DNA from 2 places in the Streptomyces sp. NPDC019396 genome. Region 1 is predicted to be linked to the other one. Evidence: riboswitches for the same ligand, from Rfam matches in the RefSeq annotation. Region 1 holds a riboswitch; the other holds the start of a gene.
The links. Region 1 has a riboswitch for S-adenosylmethionine ahead of ABZ532_RS01740 (aminotransferase class V-fold PLP-dependent enzyme). Riboswitches for the same ligand answer to the same signal wherever they lie in the genome.
Positions count from the first base shown of each region.

Region 2: linked by a shared signal. The riboswitch ahead of thrC (threonine synthase) and the one ahead of ABZ532_RS01740 (aminotransferase class V-fold PLP-dependent enzyme) in region 1 are both predicted to bind S-adenosylmethionine.

Region 1 is NZ_JBEYBS010000001.1:373,886-383,082, forward strand. Features, by position in the region: gene ABZ532_RS01720 (NlpC/P60 family protein) at 1-290, opposite strand, end outside; gene ABZ532_RS01725 (NYN domain-containing protein) at 624-1,985, opposite strand; gene ABZ532_RS01730 (rhomboid family intramembrane serine protease) at 2,255-2,992, shown strand; gene ABZ532_RS01735 (Lrp/AsnC ligand binding domain-containing protein) at 2,989-3,270, shown strand; gene ABZ532_RS01740 (aminotransferase class V-fold PLP-dependent enzyme) at 3,374-4,804, opposite strand; SAM riboswitch class IV at 5,011-5,128, opposite strand; gene trpD (anthranilate phosphoribosyltransferase) at 5,215-6,306, opposite strand; gene ABZ532_RS01750 (cytochrome bc complex cytochrome b subunit) at 6,445-8,070, opposite strand; gene ABZ532_RS01755 (Rieske 2Fe-2S domain-containing protein) at 8,067-9,119, opposite strand; gene ABZ532_RS01760 (c-type cytochrome) at 9,116-9,197, opposite strand, start outside.
Region 2 is NZ_JBEYBS010000012.1:97,777-106,973, reverse strand. Features, by position in the region: gene nagA (N-acetylglucosamine-6-phosphate deacetylase) at 1-767, opposite strand, end outside; gene ABZ532_RS16170 (ROK family protein) at 767-1,723, opposite strand; gene ABZ532_RS16165 (DUF3263 domain-containing protein) at 2,113-2,349, shown strand; gene otsB (trehalose-phosphatase) at 2,360-3,220, shown strand; gene ABZ532_RS16155 (trehalose-6-phosphate synthase) at 3,158-4,660, opposite strand; gene ABZ532_RS16150 (hypothetical protein) at 4,742-4,984, opposite strand; gene ABZ532_RS16145 (glucosyl-3-phosphoglycerate synthase) at 5,130-6,083, opposite strand; SAM riboswitch class I at 6,248-6,408, shown strand; gene thrC (threonine synthase) at 6,402-7,715, shown strand; gene ABZ532_RS16135 (MoaD/ThiS family protein) at 7,712-7,987, shown strand; gene ABZ532_RS16130 (cold-shock protein) at 8,505-8,708, shown strand; gene groL (chaperonin GroEL) at 9,104-9,197, shown strand, end outside.

The DNA of each region.
Region 1 (9,197 bases):
TTGTCCCGCAGCTCGTTGACCTCGCCCTGACCGCGGGCGACCTGGTCCTGGATCGCGTCGACCTGCTTCTGGAGCTTGGTCTGCTGCTCCTTGGCCCCGTTGTACTCCTCGGTGGCCTTCTCCGCCTCGTGGTAGAGGGCGTCGACCTTCGCCTTGACCTCGTCCTTGCTGGGCTTGGCAGGTGCGGCCTGAGCGGCCTGGGAGGTCAGCGCGACGGCTGCCGCGGCGGTCGCGGTGAGCACGGACACACGAGCGCGGCTGGGCTGCTTGGGTCGACGGTGGGACGCCACGAAGGCGAGCTCCTTCTTCCTCGAGCCGCCTGCCGGGCAGTGGGGTTGAGTCCCCGGCACCATGCAGTCATAACCCCCGAAAGGGGCGAACTGCATGAAATCGGCGGTTCCTTCACTGACACCCCGGATGGATGATCAACCGCGCGAAGGTTCGAGGCCTGACCCTAGTGACCACTCCGTGATCAGTTCAAATCCTCATGAGAAAAAAGTATCTCCAGCAACTCATTTTTTTACACTCATCACACACACGGTGATGGCCAGTTGACCGTACGTCCCGCCAAATCGGACATAGAGCACATGAGTTACGAGCAGGGCGAGCGGTGCAAGTCGGCTCTAGACGCGCGAAAGGCGCTTGAGCAGCATCGCCGACGCCACCGGCCGCGCCCCCGCCTTGGCGACACCGTCGGCGACTTCGCGGTCGGTGGAGACCACGACGACGGGACGCCCCGGCGGCTCGGCCCGGACAAGCTGGCGGATGAGCTCGTCGGCCGTCACTCCGGGCTTGGAGAACAGCACCCGCACACCGCGCGGTGGGGCGAGCAGGACCGGTGCCGCCAGCTCGGCGCCGTCGAAGACACAGGTGATCTCCGCACCGGTCTGCGCGGCCAGCATCGCCAGGCCACCGAGCAGCCGCAGCCGCTGCTTCTCCAGCGGCATCGTCGGATAACCGCTCTTCGTGACGTTGTAGCCGTCCACCAGCAGATGGACCTGGGGCAGCGCGAGCAACTGGTCGAGCAGCGCAGGATCCGTCTCGGAGAGCGCTCGCGCCGCGACGTCCTTCGGTGACATCCGGCCCGGCTCGACCGCGTCCACCGTGTCGGCGGGATGCAGCGAGGCGGGTGGCAGGGCCAGTTCGCGCCGCAGCCCCTGGGCCGCGTCCAGAACCGTGTCCAGCAGCAGCCGTACCCGCATGTCCTCCAGGGAACGCCCTTCCCTGGAGGCCCTGCGGCTCGCCTCCACGGCCGACTCCGCCTCGCCCAGCCGGCCCCTGAGCCGGCGGGCCTCGCTCTCCGCGGCCGATACCTGGGCCTGGGCTTCGGCCTTCGCCGCCTCGGTCTCGGCGGCGGCACGGCGCAGTGCGGCCTCACCGCGCTTCACATCGCTCTGGGCGCTGCGCAGCTTACGGTGCAGGGATTCGGCCTCCTTACGGGCCGCCTCCAGCTCGGACCGCAACCGGTCGACCTCGGCCTTGGACTGGGCCCTGAGTCGCTCGACCTCCTCGCGCAGCCGCGCCAGCTCCCGCCGGGACTCCTCGTCGGCGCGCTCGGCGTCCGCACGCTGGGCCTCCTCACCAGCGGCTGCGACCAGCTTGACCCAGCCGGTCGGGCGCAGCACATACGCGGCAGCGGCCACGTCCACCGGGTCGGCCGCCGCGGGCGGCGCGCCCGCTTCGAGCGCCCCGGCCAGCTCAGGCTGCGCCTCGCGCAGCCGCTCGCCGATGCGCTGCCGGAACACGGGGTCGCCTTCGAGGGCCGCGGCCATGGCGTTGCCCGCGAACTTGGCGCGGCGGGTGGGGGTGAACCGGGCGTACTGCCGCAGCTGCGCGGGGAGGTCGCCGACCGTCAGCCCGCCGAACGCGTCCGAGACCAGGGCAATCACCTGGCGCCGTACGCCCTCGGGCAGCGGACGGTCCAGCCCCTCCGCGGCGCCACCGGCCGCACCGGCCGGGTCCCCGCCGCTGTCAGGCCGCTCCACGATCCGTCACCTCTGATGTCTCCGTGCGTTCCGGGCGCTCATCTCAGGAATCCGCACCCAGCCGGTTAGATCCGTTCCACCGCGTCCCCCAGCGGCACCGGACCGACTCGATGGTCTCACTGACCACCGCGTACCACTCCCCCGGCGCCGGTCTTCGTGCCGTTCCCGTCTCATCACGCGTACTCCCCGTAACCCTACGACCTCAGGGGGCCGCCGTGACACGGCGAGGCGGCCCTTGCCCACGGCCCGGGTAAGCCATGCTCGGGTGCATGACGCAGCGGCAGGCAGCGGCCCGGGCGGAGGTCCGGGGAACCATGAGCGGCCCCGTGGTGACGTACGGGGTGATCGGGCTGTGCTGCCTGGTCTTCGTCATCGGCCCGGTCTCCGGGCTCAACCCCGGTTTCGGCACCGGGGACACCCTGCTCGTCGGTACCACCAGATACTTCGAACGCTGGGGCGTCATCCCGAGCGAGCTCATGCGCGGCTCCCCGCGCGCCCTGCTCACCCCGCTGACCGCGCTGTTCGTCCACGGAAGCTGGCTGCACCTGCTCGGCAACATGCTGTTCCTGTTCGTGTTCGGCGCGATGACCGAGGAGCGGATGGGGCGTGTGCAGTTCGCGCTCTTCTACGTCGGCTGCGGCTATCTGGCACTCCTCGCCTACGCCGTGGCGAACGCGCAGTCCACTCAGACGCTCGTGGGCGGCTCGGGAGCCATCTCGGGAGTGCTGGGGGCATTTCTGTGCCTCTTCCCCAAGGCACGGGTGACCAGTCTCTTTCCGTTCCTCTTCTTCCTGCCGCTGCGGTTTCCGGCGTGGATCGTGCTGCTCTTCTGGTTTGCCCTGCAATGGCTGGCGGAGGCGCAGGACACGTCATCGGGCCCCGGAGTCGCCTATCTGGCGCATCTGGTGGGCTTCGGGATCGGCTTCTGCTACGCATGGGCCGGTCTGCGGCTGGGGGCTAGAGTGAAAGCCCAAGCCACGGCCACCGAGGGAGACAGCCAGCCGTGATCACCGCGATCGTGCTCATCAAGACCAGCGTGGACCGCATCCCGGAGATCGCCGAGTCGATCGCCGGTCTTGACAACGTCAGCGAGGTCTTCTCGGTCACCGGCACGTACGACCTCATCGCGATGGTCCGGGTGGCCCAGCACGAGGATCTGGCGGATGTCATCCCGGGCCGGATCAGCAGGATCCCGGGCGTCGAGGCGACGGACACGCATGTCGCGTTCCGTACGTACTCGCAGCACGACCTGGAGGCTGCGTTCGCGATCGGCCTCGACGCCTAGGTGTGTTGTCCGGACAGGTTGGTGCCACGGCTGGCTGGTGTGTGCGATCGCGAGGCGGAGGGTCGTCCGGCCGGGCGGATCGCCGTCCCCTCGCTGTACCCGCTCAGACGACGGGCACGCAACGGCCGTTCTCGGTGCGGTAGTCCCATCGGGCGCCCTCGCGTACCAGCTCCCTGACGGCTCCGACGAACCGCTCGACGTGCTCGTCCGGGGTGCCGGCACCGAAGCTGACCCGGATCGCGTTCAGGGACCGCTCCCCCGCCGAGGCGTCCGGGGCCCCGCACTCCGCGGCCTCGGCCGGGTCGCTCCCCAGCAGGGTGCTGACCAGCGGGTGGGCGCAGAAGAGTCCGTCGCGGACACCGATGCCGTACTCGGCGGACAGCGCGGCGGCGAAGTGCGAGCTGTTCCAGCCCTCCACCACGAAGGACAGCACCCCGACCCTGGCGGCCTGCTCCCCGAACAGCGACAGCACCCTGACCTCGGGCACCTCGGCGAGGCCCGCGCGGATCCGCTCGGTGAGTTCCCGCTCACGTGCGACGAGACCCTCGAACCCGGCCTCGGTCAGCGCCTTGCAGGCGGAAGCGATGGCATAGGCGCCGATGACGTTCGGCGAACCGGCCTCATGGCGGGCAGCCGTGGTGTGCCAGTCCACGTCGACACCTCCGTCGGTGCGCCGGGACACCGTGCGCGAGGCACCGCCGCCCGCGAGGTAGGGCTCGGCGGCCTGCAACCAGTCCGCCCGCCCGGCGAGCACACCCGAGCCGAACGGCGCGTACAGCTTGTGCCCCGAGAAGGCCACCCAGTCGACGTCCAGATCCCGTACGGAGACGGGGTGGTGCGGGGCGAGCTGGGCGGCGTCCAGCACGATCCGCGCGCCGTGCGCATGCGCGGCGGCGGCGAGTTCCCGTACGGGCCACAGCTCCCCGGTGACGTTGGAGGCGCCGGTGACACAGACCAGCGCGGGGCCGTGGGGCTCCCGGCCGACGAGCGCGGCCTCCAGGGTCCGCACCGCTTCAGCCGGGGTGCGCGGTGCGTCCAGATAGGTGACGTCGGCGTCCCGCCACGGCAGCAGCGCGGCATGGTGCTCGGTCTCGAAGACGAAGACCCGGCAGCCCTCGGGCAGGGCCGCGGCGAGCAGGTTGAGCGAGTCCGTGGTCGAGCGGGTGAAGACCACCTGGTCAGATTCCCGGCAGCCGAGGAACTGGTGGACCGTCACCCGGCTGTTCTCGAACAGCTCGGTGGACAGCTGGGAGAGGTACCCCGCGCCCCGGTGGACGCTGCCGTAGTAGGGGGCGTACGCGGCGACGTCGTCCCACACCCGCTGCAAGGCGGGCGCGCTGGCCGCGTAGTCGAGGGCGGCGTAGCTGACTTCGCCACCCACCACGAGCGGCACGGTGACATCGCGGCCGAGCACGGGCAGCGGGGCGGGGCGGCAGGAGTCTTCGGAACCGGAGACGGTGGCGGTCTCGGTTGCGGTTGCGGTTGCGGTTGCGGTTGCGGTTGCGGTTGCGACGGAGTTCAGGCGTGCGGGCATGGCGGTGTCTCCCGGGTGACAGGGGCGAATGGCTGTGAAGCACCCGCACGGCGGCACAACTGCCGTCCGGTATACGGGTGATGCCTCGACGCGGCGACGACGGGCGCCGGCACGGAGGTGGGGAGGAAGGGGCCGGGAGGCCCTACCGCATTCGCTTGCTCACGAGAATCGCTCCCTCGAGGACCAGGACCCCAGGGGCGGCAAGGGGTCCGCGCTTGCCGTGGACCTCGCTGCCCACAGCCTGGTCTTCACCCGGGGCACCCCGCCACGGACGGAGGGTTGCCGGACAGCGGGCCGGGGCCGTCATCGCTGTCACTCATGACCTTGAAAGGCATCCTGCCACACGTCGCGAAACGCGCAAGGCGCAGTCCGCCATCCGGACTGCGCCTCGCGTCACTCCTCTCGGCTTCTCAGCGGTTGCTGGCCGCCACCCAGCGCTCCAGTGCCCGCTTCGCCGACCCCGAGTCGATGGACTCCGCCGCCTTGGCGATCCCGTCCCGGAGTTGCTCCGCCAGGGTGCCGGCACCCGGGTCCAGCGCGACCAGCGCAGCCGCCGAGTTCAGCAGTACGGCGTCACGGACGGGGCCCTGCTCGCCGGCCAGCAGCCGGCGTGCGACATCGGCGTTGTACGAGGCGTCGGCGCCGCGCAGGGCCTCCACCGGAACGAGCTCGATACCCAGATCCCGGGGGTCGAAGGCCTCCTCGCGCACCGTGCCGTCGCGTACGACCCAGACCCGGGAGGTCGCGGTCGTGGTGAGCTCGTCCAGGCCGTCGTCGCCGCGGAACACCAGCGCGCTCGAACCGCGCTCGGCGAGCACGCCCGCCATGATGGGCGCCATCCGGGCGTCCGCGACCCCGGTGGCCTGGGATTTCACCCGTGCGGGGTTGGTCAGCGGCCCCAGGAAGTTGAACGTCGTGCGGATGCCGAGTTCCTTGCGCGCCGCGGCCACATGGCGCAGCGCGGGATGGAACTTCACGGCGAAGCAGAAGGTGATCCCTGCTTCCTCGGCGACCGCGGCAACCCGGTCAGGCGTCAGCTCCAGATTGACCCCGAGCTTCTCCAGCACGTCCGACGCACCGCTCGCGCTGGACGCCGCGCGGTTGCCGTGCTTGACGACCTTGGCGCCGGTGCCGGCGACCACGATCGCGGACATGGTGGAGATGTTGACGGTCTTGGCACCGTCGCCACCGGTGCCGACGATGTCCACCGTCCGCCCGGGGACCTCGATCAGCCGGGCGTGCTCGTACATGGTGCGAACCAGGCCGGAGATCTCCTCGACCGTCTCGCCCTTGGCCCTCAGCGCCACCGCGAACCCGGCGATCTGCGCGTCCGTCGCCTCGCCGCGCAGGATGCGGTCCATCGCCCAGGCCGTGTCCCCGGCGCTCTGGTCGTGCCCGTACAGCAGGGAGTCCAGTACCCGGGGCCAGGAACGGCCCGCCGCGGTCAGCCTCACCCTCGCTCCGCTGGGGGCACCCCCACCAGCGGGGGTCACAGCGCTCATGGTCGCTCCTGGTTGGTCCGTACGAACGGGATACCCCCACCCTATCCACCCCCGGTTACGGCAAAGAGCCCCGTCCACCGGGTGGACGGGGCTCCTGCCGTGGCGATCAGCGGATCAACAGGTCATGATCAACGGAGATCAGTGGTGGCCGTGGCCGCTGGTGATCTCCTGGTACTCCTCGGCGGTTGCCTTGGGGATCTGGTTCCCCTCGCCGAAGAAGCCCTTGCTGAGCTTCGCGCGGAGCTTCTCGGACCGCTTGACCTTGCGCTCGACGCCGTTCTCGTCGACCGTCGGGCCGATCTCGACCTGCTCGTACTGCTCGTGGGCCGTGAGCTTGTACCGGTCACCGTGCGACAGCGGCTCGTGGATCTCCACGAACTCACCGTGCGGCAGGCGCTTGATGATGCCGGACTCACGTCCGTGCAGCACCTTGTCCTTGTCCCGGCGCTGGAGGCCGAGGCAGATCCGCTTGGTGATGATGAAGGCGATGACCGGTCCGGCGATGAAGAAGATCCGGACGAACCAGGTGATCGAGTTGATCGACAGGTGGAAGTGGGTCGCCCAGAGGTCGTTTCCACCACCGATCAGCATGACCATGTACGCCGTCACCCAGGCGACACCGAACGCGGTACGGGTCGGCGCGTTGCGCGGCCGGTCCGCGATGTGGTGCTCCCGCTTGTCGCCGGTGACCCAGGCCTCGACGAACGGGTAGACCGCGATCAGTCCGAGCACGAGCGGGAACAGCACCAGCGGAATGAGGACGCCGAGGACCAGCGTGTGGCCCCAGAGATTGATCTCCCAGCCCGGCATGAAGCGGATCAGACCCTCGGCGAAGCCCATGTACCAGTCGGGCTGGGCGCCGGTGGACACCTGGTCCGGGCGGTACGGACCCATGGCCCAGATCGGGTTGATCTGCGCGATCGCGGCGATCACCGCGATCACACCGAAGACCAGGAAGAAGAAGCCTCCGGCCTTGGCCATGTAGACCGGCAGCAGGGGCATGCCGACGACGTTCTTGTTGGTCCGTCCGGGGCCCGCGAACTGCGTGTGCTTGTGGTAGAAGACCAGGATCAGGTGCGCCACCAGCAGGCCGAGCATGATGCCCGGCAGCAGCAGGATGTGGATCGAGTAGAACCGGGCGACGAAGTCGTCGCCGGGGAACTCCCCGCCGAACAGGAACATCGAGATGTACGTGCCGACGATCGGCATGGACAGGATCGCGCCCTGGGTGAAGCGGACACCGGTGCCGGAGAGCAGGTCGTCCGGGAGCGAGTAACCGGTGAAACCGGTGAACATGCCGAGGACGAACAGCAGGAAGCCGAACAGCCAGTTGATCTCACGCGGCTTGCGGAAGGCACCCGTGAAGAAGACGCGCATCATGTGCACGAACATCGCCGCGAGGAAGATCAGCGCCGCCCAGTGGTGGATCTGCCGGATGAGCAGACCGCCGCGGACCTCGAAGCTGATGTTCAGGGTGGAGGCGTACGCCTCCGACATCAGCACACCCTGCATCGGCTCGTACGGGCCGTGGTACTCCACCTCGTTCATCGACGGGTGGAAGAACAGCGTCAGATACACACCCGTGAGGATGATGATGATGAAGCTGTAGAGCGCGACCTCACCCAGCATGAAGGACCAGTGGTCCGGGAAGATCTTGCGCATGTTGGCCTTGGCCAGGGAGTAGATCCCGAGCCGGCCGTCAGCCCAGTCGGCGATCCGCTCGCCCTTGGAGGCTTCGCGCCTGTTCTCGTCGTTGGTGCTCATCCGCGCTCCCAGAAGGCAGGGCCGACGGGTACCTCGAAGTCGCCGAGCGCCTCGAGGTAGCCCTCGTCATTCACGCCGATCTGCAACTGCGGAAGCGGGTGTCCGGCTGGGCCGAAGATGACGCGGGCGCCGTCGGAGAGGTCGAAGGTGGACTGGTGGCACGGGCACAGGACGTGGTGCGTCTGCTGCTCGTACAGGGAGATCGGGCATCCGACGTGGGTGCAGATCTTCGAGTAGGCCACGATGCCGCCGACCGACCAGTCGAGTTCCTTCTTGTCCTTGATCTCATCCGGCTGGATCCGGACGAGCATCAGGGCAGCCTTGGCGATCTCGGTCTGGAAGCTGTGGTCGTGCTCCTCGAGCCCGTCGGGCTTGGCGAAGCTCAGCGAACCGACGGCGATGTCCTCGGGGCGCAGCGGCTCGTTGGTGTTCATGTTGATGAGCAGCTTGCCCTTGGCCCACAGCGTCTTGCGCAGCTTGACCTCGGGCAGCGGGCCCAGGTCGCGCAGCAGCATCACGCCGGACAGCGGGACCATGGCCATCGCGCCGAACATCGTGTTGCGGATGAGCTTGCGGCGGCCGAAGCCGGACTCCTCGGCGCCCGCCTTGAAGTCGGCCATGACCTTGGCCCTGACCTCGGGCTCCGCGGCGACGGCGTGACGCTCGTCGGGGACCTCCACGTCCGACATCAGCGTGCGGGCCCAGTGGACCGCGCCGGCGCCGATGCAGAACAGCGCGATGCCGAGCGTCATGCCGAGCGCGAAGTTCAGCGAGCTGATGTGGCCGATCGGCCAGATGTAGACGATCTGGTCGACCGGGAAGATCACGTACGACGCGATGAAGCCGATGGTGGCCAGCATCGAGAGCGTGAACAGCAGGGCGACAGTGCGCTCGGACCGCCGGGCGGCCCGCTCGTCGATGTCCTGGATGCGCGGCTTGTGTGCCGGCAGCCCGGGGTCCGAGAACGGATCCTCGGTGGTGGCTACCGCTCCGCGCGCGTGGCCCTGCTCAGCGGGCAGGGACTCTTCTGGAATGTCTTGGCTACTCATGACTTCTTGGCCTTAGCGGTGTGGGCCGCGACCCAGATGGCGACTGCGATCAGGGAGCCCAGACCGAAGATCCAGGCG
Region 2 (9,197 bases), on a different contig from region 1:
TGGAAGGCGAGTTCGAGGGCGGCGGGGTGCAGGTGGGTGCCGTCGTTGATCAGCTCGACGGTCACGCGTTCGTCCTCGAGCAGTGCGGCGACCGGTCCCGGTGCCCGGTGCCCGAGCCCGGGCATCGCGTTGAACAGGTGCGTCGCCACCGTGGCGCCCGCCTCGATCGCCTCGACCGTCTGCTCGTACGTGGCGTCCGTGTGGCCGACCGCCGCGATCACCCCGTGCTCGGCGAGCAGCCGTACGGACTCGATGCCACCGGGCAGTTCGGTGGCCAGCGTCACCATCTTCGCCGTGCCGCGCGCCGCGTCGAGCAGCTTGCGCACCTCGGACGGGTCGGGGTCGCGCAGCAGCATCTCGCTGTGCGCGCCCTTGCGGCAGGGGGAGATGAACGGCCCCTCGAAGTGGATGCCCGCGAGCTCGCCCTGCTCGACCAGCTCGGAGAGCAGCCCCGCCCGGTGGGTCAGGAAGTCCATGTCGCCCGTGACCGTGGAGGCGACCAGCGTGGTCGTGCCGTGCCGCCGATGGGTCCGTACGCCGGTGAGTACGTCATCGGCGCTGCCGGAGGTGAAGGAGGCACCGCCGCCGCCGTGGTTGTGCAGGTCCACGAATCCGGGGACCAGCCAGTGGCCGGACAGGTCGACGGCGGGGGTGGCGGCGGGGGCGTGCCCGGCGATCCGGGGCCCGTCGACGATCACCCGCCCGTTCTCGGCGATCCCGGTGGGCAGTACGACCCGGGCGCCTTGGAGAACCATCCGGTCGGCCATCAGGCGGTTACCTCCTTGGTTGCGGTTGCGGTCGCGGTCGCGGTCAGCAGGTCCCAGGCGAGGAGGCCCGCGCCGAGGCAGCCGGCGGTGTCCCCGAGCGCGGCCGGGACGATCGCGGGCGGCTTCTGGAACGTGATCCGCGCCCCGACGGCGTCCCGCAAGGGTGAGAACAAGGTTTCCCCCGCCTCCGCCAGACCGCCACCGATGATCAGCGTGCCGGGGTCCAGCAGGGTGAGCGCCATGACCAGCCCGTCCGCGAGCGCCTCGACGGCCTCCTGCCAGACCCGCACGGCGCGGGGGTCGCCGGACGCGACGGCCTTGGCGCAGTCGGCGGCGTCCGCGTCGGGGGCTCCGCTCGCGGTCGCCCAGGCGCGGGACACGGCGGCGGCGGAGGCGAGGGTCTCCAGGCAGCCGTGCTGTCCGCAGCCGCAGAGGGCTCCGCCGGGGCGTACGACTACATGGCCGATCTCGCCCGCGCAGCCGTGGGCCCCGGCCTCGATGGCGCCGCCGATGCCGATGGCCCCGGCGATGCCGGTGCCCAGCGGCACGAACAGGAACCGCTCGGCGCCGCGCCCCGCCCCGAGCCTGCCCTCGGCGAGGCCCCCGGCACGGACGTCGTGCCCGAGGGCGACGGGCACGCCGCCGAGCCGCTCCGTCATCAGGTCGCGCAGGGGTACGTCACGCCAGCCGAGGTTCGCCGCGTAGACGGCGATGCCGTGGTCGGCGTCGACGATGCCGGGGACGGCGAGGCCGGCGGCGAGGGGGGCGTGGCCGTGGCGGGCCTCGCCGTGGGCGCGGAGCTCGTCGGCGAAGCCCAGTACGTCGCCGACGACCGCGTCCGCGCCGCGGTGGCGGCCGGTCGCGCGGCGTGCCTCGTGGAGCAGTGCTCCGTCGGGTCCGACGAGGGCGCCCTTCATGCTGGTGCCGCCCACATCGAGGGCGATGACGTGTCTCACGCGTACAGTCTGGCGCGGAACCCTCGGAAAGGTCTAGTCCACTGTGGGCTGTGCTTGCGGTGCGGTGCGGGGCTGGCGGGTTTCGCGGTGCGGGGTGCCTCGGGGGGTCATCCGGAGTGTCCGTCCGCAAGCGCCGGACGGGCTGCGTATGCGGGCTTGCCCTGTTCGGTGGGGTGGTGTCGCGGCGCGCAGTGGGCGGGTGGCCCGCTGTCCTCAGGAGCCGGACGGGGTGCGAGGTGGGCCGGTTCTCGGTGTGCCGCACCCCGCGACGGCTTCGTCCTCAGGCCCCGGACGGGCCGGGCGTGCGGGCTTTCCCCGCTCCGCGGGGCCGCGCTGCCTTGCCGTGCACCGCGAACCCGCCCACACCCGTGCACCGTTATCGTGCTCGTATGACCGATGCTCAGCCGCTCTCCGCGCGCGCCCTCGCCGTGCTCGCGCTGGAGCGGGGCGACCACCCCGGGCCCGGGGCCAAGGAGCGGGCGATACGGGAGCGGCTCGGGATGTCGCCGGTCCGGTACTACCAGCTGCTGAACGCGCTGCTGGACGACCCCCGCGCGGCCGAACACGACCCCGTGACCGTCAACCGGCTGCGCCGGGTCCGGGACGCGCGGCGGGAGCGCCGCTAGGGTCGGAGGCATGGGCAGCCACCCGTATGAAGCCGATGCCGCACTGCCGGAGCCCCGTACCCCCGCAGGGCGTGACGCCCTCGCCTTGATTCTCGACCGGCCGCAGGACACCGTGGTCGCGCTGGACTTCGACGGCACCCTCGCCGAGATCGTGCCCGACCCCGAGCAGGCCCGCGCCCACCCCGGCGCCGTCCCCGCGCTCTCCGCGCTCTCGCCGCGTGTCGCGTCCGTGGCCGTGCTGACGGGGCGCCCGGCCGGAGTCGCCGTACGGTACGGGGGCTTCGCCGGGGTCCCCGGGCTCGAGCACCTCGTCGTCCTCGGGCACTACGGCGCCGAGCGCTGGGATGCCGTCAGCGGGGAGGTGCACGCCCCCGCCCCTGACCCGGGCGTCGACGCCGTGCGCGCCGAGCTGCCAGGGGTGCTCGCCGCCGTCGGTGCCCGGGAGGGCACCTGGATCGAGGACAAGGGGCGCGCGGTCGCCGTGCACACCCGCCGCGCCGATGATCCCGAGGGCGCGTTCGAGGCGCTGCGGGCTCCGATCGCCGAGCTGGCCGCCCGGCACGGGCTGATCGTCGAGCCGGGCCGGCTGGTCCTCGAAGTGCGCCCGCCCGGGGTGGACAAGGGTGTCGCGCTCACCGAGTACGTGCAGGAGAAGCGGGCCGGAGCCGTGCTGTACGCGGGCGACGACCTGGGCGATCTCGCCGCCTATGCCGCCGTCGAGAAGCTTCGCTCCGACGGGGTCCCCGGGCTCCTGCTGGCCAGCGGGACCGAGGTCCCCGCGCTCGCCGAGCGTGCCGATCTGGTCCTGTCAGGCCCGGCCGCGCTCGTCGGCTTCCTCGCCGCCCTCGCCGAGCGCGTCCAGCTCCGCTAGCTGGTCGAGGAACCACCGCTGCGGGGGCAGCGCCGTCGCAGCGGCGGCCAGCCGCTTGCCGCGCTCCGCCCGCTCGTCATCCGGCATCGTCAGCGCGCTGTGCAGCGCGTCGGCCGTGCCGGTGACGTCGAACGGATTGACCACCAGCGCGTCGTCCCGCAGCTCCGCCCACGCCCCCGCCTCGCGCGACAGCACCAGCGCGCAGCCCGCGTCCGAGACGACCGGGACCTCCTTGGCCACGAGGTTCATCCCGTCCCGGATCGGGTTGACGAGTGCCACGTCCGCCATCCGGTACGCGGCCAGCGAGCGTGCGAAGTCGTCCTTGACGTGCAGGATCACCGGGGTCCAGCCGGGGGTGCCGTACTGCGCGTTGATCTCCTCGGCGACCCGGGAGACCTCCGCCGTGTAGTCGCGGTAGACGGGCAGGTCCTGGCGGGACGGATAGGCGAAGGCGATGTGCACCACGCGCTCGCGCCACTCGGGGTGTTCGTCCAGCAGGGTCCGGTAGGCCAGCAGTCCGCGCACGATGTTCTTCGACAGCTCGGTGCGGTCGACCCGGACGATCGTCCTGCGGCTGCCGTCCCCGCCGATCTGCTCGCGCAGCGCCGCCATCCGCTCGTCCACGTCCGTCTGCCGGGACCGCTCCCGCAGGAAGTCCGCGTCCGCGCCGAGTCCGTGCACCCCGAGCATGGTCCGCCGGCGGCGGTGGTCGGGCAGCCGGTAGTCGAGGTGCGGCTGGTCGTCCTTGGGCCAGTACGCGGCCACGTCGTAGTCCGTGAGCACCGCCTCGCAGCAGCTCTCGAAGGCGGCGAGCCAGCGCTGGGTCAGGAAGCCCAGGTGGTTCGCTCCGAGCATGCCCAGCAGCAGCTGCTCCGCGATGTCGTCCGGCAGCATCCGGAAGTACTCGGGCGGCGCCCAGGGCGTGTGCGAGAAGTGGCTGATACGCAGGTCGGGGCGCAGCTCCCGGAGCATCCCGGGCACCAGCGCCAGGTGGTAGTCCTGCACGAGCACCGCCGCGCCCGGTCCGGCCGCCTCGGCCAGGGCCTGCGCGAACGCGAGGTTGTAGCCCTCGTAGGCGATCCACTGGCGCCGGAACTCCCGGTCGAACACCGGCTCGAGCGGCGTCTGGTACAGCATGTGGTGGACGAACCACAGCACCGAGTTCGCGATGCCGTTGTACGCGTCCGCGTGCACGGCCGGGTCGATGTCGAGCATCAGCACGCCGGGCTCCGCGACTCCGCGGCGCACCGCCTCGCGGTCGCCGTCGCCGAGCGCGGAGCACACCCACAGGGCGCCCGCGTCAGGGCCGATGGCCGACAGTCCGGAGACCAGACCGCCGCCGCCGCGCCGGGCGTCCAGCGTGCCGTCCTCACGGAAGGCGTATGTGACCGGACCGCGGTTGGAGGCGACGAGTACCTGCGCCGCGCGCTCGGAGACCATGTCGGCAACCTAGCCCGTGAGGTATCCGCTCAAACGTACAGAGGCCCGGACGGGCGGCCCGGCCAGGTGTGCTGTCCGGTTTCAGGGGTCCCGGCGGCGGTTGCCGCGGGTCGCGACCATCGCGATCACCCCGGCCGCCGTGAGCGTCACGGCGACACCGCCGAGCAGCCACAGCCGCTCGGTCCGGGCCCGGGGCGCGGCGAGTCCGCCCGTGTCGGCGGCTGCCGGGCCCGGGGTCAGCAGCACAGCCGAGGCGCAGACGAGGACGGAGAGGAGGAAGAGGAGGAAGAGGGGTGGGCGGGGAGATCTCGGTGAATGGGTCATATCTGGGCAAGGTAGACAATCTCACTGCTCCTGCTGCGCACGCCGCGCCCGGCGCCCGCGAGGGTCACGCCCGCCGCACCCTGGCTCGGCGCCTCCGCGGTCACGCCGGCCACCCCGCGGCCCGCCGCCGAGCCGCCTCCGTGCGTCACGCCGCCCGGTGCGCCGCGTACTCCGCGATCTCCGCCATCGGCGGCCGTTCCTCCGTGTCCACCTCATGCGTCCGCGGTACGAAACCGTCCTCGCCGCGCTCGAACTGCGTCAGCGCCGGGCGCACCAAATGCCCACGCGAAAGCCGCAGCTGAGCCGTCCGGTAGATCGCCGCCGCCATCCTGCCCAGCGCCTGCCCGTCCTGGTGCCGGTGCAGCCGCACGCCCACGTCGACCTGGGCCAGCGCGTCGAGCCCGACCGTGTGCAGCGCGTCCACCAGCAGCCCGAGTTCCACCCCGTAGCCGACCGGGAAAGGCAGCCGCTCCAGCAGTGAGCGCCGGGCCGCGTACTCCCCGCCCAGCGGCTGGACGAAACCGGCGAGCTGCGGCCAGTGCAGGTTGAGCAGCGGCCTGGCCACCAGCTCGGTCACCCGACCGCCCTGGCCGGGCGTGTCCCCGAGCGGGCGGTCGTACATCGCCTTCACGAAGTGCACATCCGGCTCGGTCAGCAGGGGTCCGACGATCCCGGTGACGAAGTCCGCCGAGAACTCCCTGAGGTCCGCGTCCACGAAACAGACGATCTCCCCGCTGGTGACCAGCAGCGAGCGCCACAGCACCTCACCCTTGCCGGGCAGCGCCGGAAGCCGCGGGAGTATCGCGTCGCGGTGCTCGACCCGCGCACCCGCCTTCGCCGCCACCTCGGCCGTACGGTCCGTCGAGCCGGAGTCCACCACCACCAGCTCGTCCACCAGCGGCACCTCGTCCGTCATCAGCTCGCGCCGGATGACGCCGACGATCTCGCCGACCGTCGCCTCCTCGTTCAGGGCTGGGAGCACCACGCTGACCGTGCCGCCGTGCCGGGCCGCGCGCTTCGCGGCGACGAGCCGGTCGAGCGGGCGGTCGGCCACGGACCAGGACCGCCGTGCAAGCCAGCGCTCCACCTCTTCCAGCACGTGATCTCCATCTCTCTGTCTCGCGGATCGGACGACCCGTCTCAGCGGCCCGGGGGGTCGGTTACAGTCTTGAACAACGCGGACGACCATCGCATGCCGATCGCACCGACAGCACGGCGCGCATCGCGCACCAGCGCACGTCGCACCCGCCGACAATCACATACCGCTCATCCAGAGGGGCAGAGGGATACGGCCCGTTGAAGCCCCGGCAACCCTCCAGCCGGTCTCGTTGCTCGGTGTCGTCACCGCGGCGCAATCGAGGCTCCCGGCTAGGGAAGGTGCCAAATCCGTCTCATGGCGAGATGCGCCATGAGGAAGATGAGGAGAAAGGGCCTCCCCTCCATGGCTGTACAGACCGACGCCACCCCCGAAACCCCCGGCACCGTCGACCTCGGACCCGCCTCCGGCCTCTCCTGTCGCGAGTGCGGCGAGACCGTCCCGCTCGGCCCCGTCTTCGCCTGCCAGCTCTGTTTCGGCCCCCTCGAAGTGGCGTACGACCTGCCGACCGGCGACCCGGAGAGCCTGCGCAAGCGGATCGAGAACGGTCCGGCCAACATCTGGCGCTACGCCCCGCTGCTGCCCGTCCCCGCCGACGTGGCGGACAAGCCCAATCTGAACCCGGGCTGGACCAAGCTGGTCAAGGCCGACAACCTCGCCCGTGAGCTGGGCGTCACCGGCGCGCTGTATGTGAAGGACGACTCCGGAAACCCGACCCACTCCTTCAAGGACCGCGTGGTCGCGCAGGCCATCGAGGCCGCCCGCGCCTTCGGCTTCACCACCCTGTCCTGCTCCTCCACCGGCAATCTCGCGGGCGCGGTCGGCGCCGCGGCGGCCCGGGCCGGATTCCGGTCCTGCGTGTTCATCCCGCACGACCTGGAGCAGGGCAAGGTCGTCATGGCCGCGGTCTACGGCGGTGAGCTCATCGGCATCGAGGGCAACTACGACGCAGTCAACCGCTTCTGCTCCGAGCTCATCGGCGACCCGGCCGGCGAGGGCTGGGGCTTCGTCAACGTCAATCTGCGCCCGTACTACGCCGAGGGCTCCAAGACCCTGGCCTACGAGATCTGCGAGCAGCTCGGCTGGCGGCTGCCCGACCAGCTCGTCATCCCCATCGCCTCGGGCTCCCAGCTCACCAAGATCGACAAGGGGCTCCAGGAGCTGATCAAGCTGGGGCTCGTCGAGGACAAGCCGTACAAGATCTTCGGCGCCCAGGCCGAGGGCTGCTCCCCGGTGTCCGTGGCCTTCAAGGCGGGCCACGACGTCGTACGGCCGCAGAAGCCCGACACCATCGCGAAGTCGCTGGCGATCGGCAACCCGGCGGACGGACCCTACGTCCTGGACATCTGCCGCCGCACGGGCGGAGCGGTCGAGGACGTCACGGACGAGGAGATCGTGGCAGCGGTCAAGCTGCTGGCCCGTACGGAGGGCATCTTCACCGAGACCGCTGGTGGTACCACCCTCGGCGTGGCGAAGAAGCTGATCGAGGCCGGAGTCATCGACCCGTCGCTCACCACGGTGGTCGTCAACACGGGTGATGGCCTCAAGACCCTCGACGCGGTGGTCCCGACCACGGGTATGACCGCCGTCATCCGCCCGAACCTGGACTCCTTCCGAGAGGCTGGCCTCGCATGAGCGTCAACGTCCGCATCCCCACCATCCTGCGCACCTACACCGGGGGCCGCTCCGAGGTCGCGGCGGAGGGCACGACACTCGGCGAGGTCATCGCCGACCTGGAGAAGAACCACACCGGAATCGCCGCCCGGGTGCTGGACGACCAGGGCAAGCTGCGCCGCTTCGTGAACGTCTACGTCAACGACGACGACGTGCGCTTCGAGCAGGGCCTCGAGACGGCGACGCCGGACGGCGCCGGTGTGTCGATCATCCCCGCCGTCGCGGGTGGGTGAGCCGCGCTCGGACACCCCCTGAACGGCCCTTTCCGACCTGTGTACGGCACGTTCCTGACCCTGCGTACAGCACGTTCCGTCACCCGGTGCGCCCCCTCCGCAAGCTCTGCGGAGGGGGCGATTCCGTTGAACGCCGCACGGTAGAGTTGGGGTCATCTCCCCTCGCTGGGTTGTGCCGTGGGCATATGAGAATGCGACCGCGCGCGACAAGAAACAGCCAAAGTGTTCGAGCTACTTGCGCGTTTTGTGCGCTTTGCCCGGCCTGACTTGCCCGGGATTGCTCGGAGTTGGGCATGGTTGCCCGATCAGCCATGCTCAGATTTCTCGTCCGTTTGACCTGTTGCAGAGGGCAGTTGGACAGATACATTCAGCCGCGGTCGACGCGTTCCGGCGCACGTTCACAGGGGTTCCTCGCTGCTTCCTGCACGGGAGCTCACGGGAACTCTTCGTGGGCGAGTTCTGACCCGGGTCCGCGAAGTGCGGTCCTGTGCAAGGGCCAGTAATAGGGGAGTTAGGCATGGCTCAGGGCACCGTCAAGTGGTTCAACGCGGAGAAGGGGTACGGCTTCATCGCGGTCGACGGTGGTGCGGATGTTTTCGTCCACTACAGCGCGATCCAGATGGACGGGTACCGCACCCTGGAGGAGGGCCAGCGGGTCGAGTTCGAGATCTCGCAGGGTCAGAAGGGGCCGCAGGCGGACATGGTCCGGCTGGCCGGCTGAAGCGCCGGACTGGAGACCTGCGCATCACGTCACGGAGGGCCCGTACCAAGGGGGTGCGGGCCCTCCGTGCTGCCCGCGTCCAGCACGTCGGTGGCTCCGTCGAGGATTCTTCGGAGCCGTTCGCTCCCGCCCGTCGCCCGACCACCACCCCTGGTCGAGGCTTCTTCGAAGCCGCTTGCACTCGAGGGGTCCGAGTGCTAATCATTGGCGTTAGCACTCTACGAGTGAGAGTGACAACGAAGGACCGGGTCGGTGAGGCTCGCAGGCCGAGTGGGGCAAGGAACCACAAGGCGTGCAGGCCGTCCGTCGCGGGCACCAGCGCGGTCCGGAAGCATCCTCCCCCGTAGCCCTGCGCGGGCACGGGGAGACCCCCAAGTCCGGGAGGACCACTTCACATGGCCAAGATCATCGCGTTCGACGAGGAGGCACGGCGCGGTCTCGAGCGCGGGATGAACCAGCTCGCCGACGCCGTCAAGGTCACTCTTGGCC